Azospirillum brasilense: one gene and its partner. The protein of the gene in region 2 interacts with the protein of the main gene of each other region in a pairwise test. Links are inferred from orthologs where the notes say so. Each region holds a gene or a part of one and is shown on either strand. Other genes may lie near its edges.

Evidence for each region. The genes of interacting proteins can lie anywhere in the genome.
Region 1: the proteins of gyrA (region 2) and gyrB interact in binary tests that used the Escherichia coli proteins (3 or more experiments, as listed by UniProt). The link is inferred for Azospirillum brasilense from one-to-one orthologs.

The regions. Positions count from the first base shown.
Region 1 is NZ_CP032346.1:1,538,191-1,541,413, reverse strand. Bases 55-3,118 are described here. They hold gyrB (DNA topoisomerase (ATP-hydrolyzing) subunit B), read left to right. Parts: upstream 55-376; coding sequence 377-2,860; downstream 2,861-3,118. Other genes in these bases: recF (DNA replication/repair protein RecF), read left to right, coding at 55-287. Outside these bases: more of recF, read left to right, coding at 1-54. UniProt on the Escherichia coli protein: DNA gyrase negatively supercoils closed circular double-stranded DNA in an ATP-dependent manner to maintain chromosomes in an underwound state.
Region 2 is NZ_CP032346.1:555,228-558,803, reverse strand. The notes cover bases 160-3,576. They hold gyrA (DNA gyrase subunit A), read left to right. Parts: upstream 160-553; coding sequence 554-3,376; downstream 3,377-3,576. Other genes in these bases: coaD (pantetheine-phosphate adenylyltransferase), read left to right, coding at 3,398-3,576; D3869_RS16605 (MATE family efflux transporter), read left to right, coding at 160-353. Outside these bases: more of D3869_RS16605, read left to right, coding at 1-159. UniProt on the Escherichia coli protein: A type II topoisomerase that negatively supercoils closed circular double-stranded (ds) DNA in an ATP-dependent manner to maintain chromosomes in an underwound state.

The DNA.
Region 1 (3,223 bases), 980 kb from region 2 along the record:
ACATGCCGGCGGCGCTCTGCTCCACCGGGGAACAGAAGGCGCTGCTGATCGCCATCATGCTGGCCAACGCCCGCCTTCTGGCGGCGGAGCGCGGGGCCGCCCCGCTGCTGCTGCTGGACGAGGTGGCCGCCCATCTGGACCCGCAGCGGCGCGAGGCGCTGTTCGACGAGATCCTGGCGCTGGGCGCCCAGGCCTGGATGACCGGCACCGACGATTCGGTCTTCGGGCCGCTCGGCAGTGCCGCCAAACGCTTCCACATCGAGGATGCGACCGTGACCCCGGCCTAGCTCCTGAAAAAGGGCTCAAAAGCCCAGAAAATCACCCACCGAAGTACGGTATTCCGCCGAAACCCAACGCAGTCTGCTATAGTCGAACCATGGCACAGGAAGCACTGAAGAACGACCTCCCGCAGCAGGATTACGGCGCGGAATCGATCACCGTCTTGCGCGGGCTGGACGCCGTGCGCAAGCGTCCGGGCATGTACATCGGCGACACCGATGACGGCTCCGGACTGCACCACATGGTCTACGAGGTCGTGGACAACGCGATCGACGAGGCGCTGGCCGGCTACTGCGACGCGGTCGTGGTGCAGCTCAACGCCGACGGTTCGGTCACGGTGCGCGACAACGGCCGCGGCATCCCCACCGACATCCACTCCGAAGAGGGCGTGTCGGCGGCGGAGGTCGTGATGACCCAGCTCCACGCCGGCGGCAAGTTCAACCAGAACTCCTACAAGGTGTCGGGCGGTCTGCACGGCGTGGGCGTGTCGGTGGTGAACGCCCTGTCGGAGACGCTGGAGCTGCGCATCTGGCGCAACGGCCGCGAATGGTTCATGCGCTTCCGCCACGGCGTCGCCGACGAGCGGCTGGCCGACATCGGCGCGGCCCCGATGGTCGACGACGGCAACGGCGGGCAGAAGCCGCTCTCCGGCACCGAGGTCACCTTCCTGCCGTCCAAGGACACCTTCACCAACACCGAATTCGACTTCGCGACGCTGGAGCACCGGCTGCGCGAGCTGGCCTTCCTGAACTCCGGCGTGCGGCTGGTGCTGACCGACGCCCGCGGGGTGGAGCCGAAGGTCCAGGACCTGCACTATGAAGGCGGGCTGGAAGCCTTCGTGAACTGGCTCGACCGCTCCAAGGTGCCGCTGCACAAGCCGGCGATCTCGATCAAGGCGGAGCGCCCGACCGAGCATGGCGGCGTGGTTACCGTGGAATGCTCGCTCCAGTGGAACGACAGCTACCACGAGACAACCCTCTGCTTCACCAACAACATCCCGCAGAAGGACGGCGGCACCCACCTCGCCGGCTTCCGCGCGGCGCTGACGCGGGCGATCAACAACTACGCCAACGAGTCGGGCATCGCGAAGAAGGAGAAGGTCAACCTCTCCGGCGACGACGCGCGCGAGGGGCTGACCTGCGTCCTGTCGGTGAAGGTGCCCGACCCGAAATTCTCCAGCCAGACCAAGGACAAGCTGGTCTCCTCCGAAGTCCGCCCGGTGGTCGAGGCGGTGGTGGGCGAATGCCTCGCCCAGTATTTCGAGGAGCATCCGGCGGACGCCAAGCGCGTCGTCCAGAAGGTGGTCGAGGCCGCCGCCGCCCGTGAGGCCGCCCGCAAGGCGCGCGAGCTGACCCGGCGCAAGGGTGCGCTCGACATCGCCTCCCTGCCCGGCAAGCTGGCCGACTGCCAGGAGCGCGACCCGGCGCTCTCCGAACTCTTCATCGTGGAGGGCGATTCGGCGGGCGGCTCGGCCAAGCAGGGCCGGTCGCGCCAGTTCCAGGCCATCCTGCCGCTGCGCGGCAAGATCCTGAACGTGGAACGGGCGCGCTTCGACAAGATGCTGTCCTCGGCGGAGATCGGCACGCTGATCGCCGCGCTGGGCACCGGCATCGGGCGCGACGAGTTCAACCCGGACAAGACGCGCTACCACAAGATCATCATCATGACCGACGCGGACGTGGACGGCAGCCACATCCGCACGCTCCTGCTGACCTTCTTCTTCCGGCAGATGCCGGAGCTGATCGAGCGCGGCTACCTCTACATCGCCCAGCCGCCGCTCTACCGCATCAAGCGCGGCAACGCCAAGGAGCGGTACCTGAAGGACGACCGGGCGCTGGAGGAGTATCTGATCGAGGCGGCGCTGGGCGACCTGTCCGTGCGCCCCGCCGACGGCTCCCTGCTGACCGGCGAACCGTTGCGCGAGATGGTTGAGCAGGCCCGCGGCGCCCGCCTGCACATCGAGACGCTGGCCCGCAAGGCCGGCAACCTGTCGGTGGTCGAATCGGCGGCGGTGAGCGGCGCCCTGTCGGTCGCGCTGTCGCAGGACACCGCCCAGGCGCAGCAGGCGGCCGAGGCGGTGGCCGCCCGGCTGAACGCGCTGGACGTGGAAGGCGGCTGGCGCGGCGAAAGCCTGCTCCAGGGCGGCTACGCTCTGGTGCGGACGCGCCGCGGCGTCACCCACCGCCACCATCTGGACGCCGACCTGCTGAAGAGCGCCGAGGCCCGCAAGCTGGACGCCATCGCGGCGGACCTGAAGCGCGTCTACGCCGAGCCGGGCCGCGCCTTCGAAAAGCAGAAGGAGAGCCGCAGCCTGACCGGCCCCGTCGCCCTGTTCGATACGGTGATGGAGTTGGGCCGCCGCGGCGTGACGATCCAGCGCTACAAGGGCCTGGGCGAAATGAACCCCGACCAGCTCTGGGAAACCACGCTCGACCCGACCAAGCGCTCGCTGTTGCAGGTGAAGGTCAACCACGCCGATCAGGCGGAGGAAGTCTTCTCCACCCTGATGGGTGACATCGTCGAGCCACGCCGTGAGTTCATTCAGGAGAACGCCCTGAAGGTCGCCAACCTCGACGTGTAAACGGCTCTTCTGGTCGTTAACGCAAAGCCTGAGGAGCCGAACTCGATGATTGAGAAGTTTCACTCAATGATTGAGAAAGGCTGAGATCAAGCGAAGCTGGAGCTTGATCGAACAGACGCAGAAGGGGGCGGATCCAACCGGGTCCGCCCTTTTTCATGAAGCCCACGCCCCACGCATGGAACCGGGGCTGGCGCCCCGCCCCATCTGCGGCCGAGCCTAAGCATTGACAGATGGCGGCCACGGATACCTGGTGAGGGAGCGTGAACGCTCTGGTGTGGCCGTGTGGGCGTTGCAAGCGTCCACAACAGGCCTGGATGGGGGCGTTGTCGTCGTCCAGGAGCCGATGGGAAAGGAAGCGCTCAC
Region 2 (3,576 bases):
GCTGGATGCCGGAGCCGCTGGCGGCGATCTACAGCGCCGATCCCGAGCTGATCGCCGCGGTGGCGCCGCTGATCGCCTTCACCGCCTGGGTCCTGGTGGCGGACGGCGGGCAGGTGGTCATGGCGAACGCGCTGCGCGGGCGCGGCGACGCCTGGGTCCCCACCGCGCTGCACTTCATCTCCTACGCGGTGGTGATGATTCCGGTGTCGGCCTTGCTCGCCTTCGGGCTGGACCGCGGCGCGCGTGGTCTTTTTGAGGGAATTTTGATCGCCAGTGTGGTATCCGTGACCATCCTTTCGCTGCGCTTTGCGCTGTTGAGCCGCCCTCGTCCTGCAAAGGCCGGAGGCCATTGACCTGCAAAGGCCAGAAATCGTGGGACTGCCGGAGCGTTGTGTGCACATGCGAAAGCTGATAGGAATTCTTATATTACATGCAGCGGCCCGAAGGGCCGTGCGGACGATCACCGTTGAGCCTTAAGTGTTGAACCGAGAGCGTTGAACAGCAAGCGCTGAACACCGAGCATCGCCGCAGCCCGTAGAATGAGTTTGTCTCCTTGAGCACGACGCCCCTTCCTCCCGCCTCCGACATCGCGCCGGTCACCATCGAAGACGAGATGCGCCGGTCCTATCTCGATTACGCGATGAGCGTGATCGTGAGCCGCGCTCTGCCCGACGTCCGCGACGGGCTGAAGCCGGTGCACCGCCGCATCCTCTACGCGATGAAGGAAGGCGGGTACGATTCGACCAAGCCCTACAAGAAGTCGGCGCGCATCGTCGGCGACGTGATGGGTAAATACCACCCGCACGGCGACAGCGCGATCTACGACGCCATGGTCCGCATGGCGCAGGACTTCTCCATGCGCCTGCCGCTGATCGACGGGCAGGGCAACTTCGGCTCGATGGACGGCGACCCGCCCGCGGCCATGCGCTACACCGAGGCGCGGCTGGCCAAGGCGGCGGAGGCGCTGCTCGACGACATCGACAAGGACACCGTCGATTTCCAGGCCAACTACGACGATTCGGGCAAGGAGCCCACGGTCGTCCCGGCGCGCTTCCCCAACCTGCTGGTCAACGGCGCCGGCGGCATCGCCGTCGGCATGGCGACCAACATCCCCACCCACAATCTGGGTGAGGTGGTGGACGCCTGCTGCGCCTACATCGACAACAACGACGTCACGCTCGAAGAGCTGATCGAGATCGTGCCCGGCCCGGATTTCCCGACGGGCGGCATGATCCTCGGCCGGTCTGGCGTCCGCTCGGCCCTGATGACCGGGCGCGGCTCCGTCATCATCCGCGCCAAGACCGACATCGAGGAGGTTCGCAAGGACCGCCTCGCCATCGTGGCGACGGAGATCCCGTACCAGGTCAACAAGTCCAAGCTGATGGAGCGCATCGGCGAGGTCGTCAACGACAAGACGATCGAGGGCATCGCCGACCTGCGCGACGAATCGGACCGCGACGGCGTGCGCGTGGTGATCGAGCTGAAGCGCGACGCCGTGCCCGACGTGGTGCTGGCCCAGCTCTTCCGCCACACACAGCTCCAGACCTCCTTCGGCGTCAACATGCTGGCGCTGAACGGCGGCCGTCCGGAGTTGATGGACCTGAAGGCCATCATCGCGGCCTTCGTCCGGTTCCGCGAGCAGGTCATCACCCGGCGCACCGAGTTCCTGCTGGGCAAGGCGCGCGAGCGCGCCCACACCTTGGTCGGTCTGGCCGTCGCCGTCGCCAACCTCGACGCCATGATCGCGCTGATCCGCAGCGCCCCGGACCCCGTCTGGGCGCGCGAGCAGATGATGGAGCGCGAGTGGCCGGCGCTGGACGTCGCCCCGCTGATCGCGCTCATCGACGAGCCGGGCCGCGGCGTGTCGGAGAACGGCACCTACCGTCTGTCGGAGGAGCAGGCCCGCGCCATCCTCGACCTGCGTCTGCACCGCCTGACCGGGCTGGAGCGCGACCGCATCGGCGCCGAGCTGAAGGACGTCACCGACCAGATCGCCGATTACCTGGAGACTCTGGCCAACCGCGCGAAGCTGCTGGGCATCCTCCGCAACGAGCTGGTGGAGATGAAGGAGCGGTTCGGCACCCCGCGCCGCACCGAGATCCAGGAGCTGGAGTTCGAGGCCGACATCGAGGACCTGATCCAGCGCGAGGACATGGTCGTCACGGTCAGCCAGTCCGGCTACGTGAAGCGCGTGCCGCTGTCCACCTACCGCGCGCAGAAGCGCGGCGGCAAGGGGCGGTCGGGCATGTCGATGAAGGCGGAGGACGCGGTCAGCGACCTGTTCGTCGCCAACACCCACACGCCGCTTCTGCTCTTCTCGTCGCGCGGCATGGTCTACAAGCTGAAGGTCTACCGCCTGCCGCTGGGCAACCCGCAGGCGCGCGGCAAGGCCTTCGTGAACCTGCTGCCGCTGATCGACGGCGAGACCATCACCACCGTCCTGCCGCTGCCCGAGGACGAGGCCGTGTGGGCAAACCTGCACGTCGTCTTCGCCACCTCGAAGGGCAACGTGCGCCGCAACCGCATGTCGGACTTCGCCAACATCCGCTCCAACGGCCTGATCGCCATGAAGCTGGAGGAGGAGGGCGAGCGTCTGATCGCCGTCCGCACCTGCTCCGAAGCCGACGACGTTCTGCTGGCCACCGGCGGCGGCAAGTGCATCCGCTTCGAGGTCGCCGACGTGCGCGTCTTCGCCGGCCGCACCTCGACCGGCGTGCGCGGCATCCGTCTGGCCGATGGCGACGAGGTCATCTCCATGACCACGCTCCACCACGTCGAGTCGTCGCCCGAGGAGCGCGCCGCCTTCCTGAAGCGCAAGCGCGAGGAAGGCGTCGACATGGAGGGCGAGGCGGCGCCGGAGGCCGACGAGGTGTCGACCGAGGCCGTGACGCTCAGCACGGAGCGCTACGAGGAGCTGAAGGGCCTGGAGCAGTATGTGCTGACCGTGACCGAGCGCGGCTACGGCAAGCGGACCTCCTCCTACGAGTACCGGGTGACCGGCCGCGGCGGCCAGGGCATCTGGAACATGGAGATGGGCGAGCGCAACGGCTCCATCGTCGCGGCCTTCCCGGTGGAGGACTCGCATCAGGTGATGATGGTCACCAACGGCGGTCAGGTCATCCGCATGCCGATCCACGACGTACGGATCGCGGGCCGCAAGACGCTGGGCGTCACGCTGTTCCGCGTCGGTGCGGACGAGCGCGTGGTGTCCGTCGCGTCCATCGCGGAGGATGAGGACACCAACGGGAACGGGACCAACGGCAACGGCAGCGATCCGAATGGCGGCGATCCAAACGGCGGCGTGACGGCCTCCGTGGACGATGCGGCTGGGAACGAGGCCGCTCCTGGCGATACCCCCGGTGACACGATCGAATAAAAAGAGGCGGAAGGTACTCCCATGGCCAAGCGCCGCATCGGTGTCTATCCCGGCACCTTCGACCCGATCACCAACGGTCATATGGACATCATCCAGCGGGCGTCGCGCCTCGTCGATCATCTGATCGTCGGCGTCGCCCGCAACGCCGGCAAAGGTCCGCTCTTTTCGACGGACGAGCGGGTGGCGATGGTTCGGGAGGA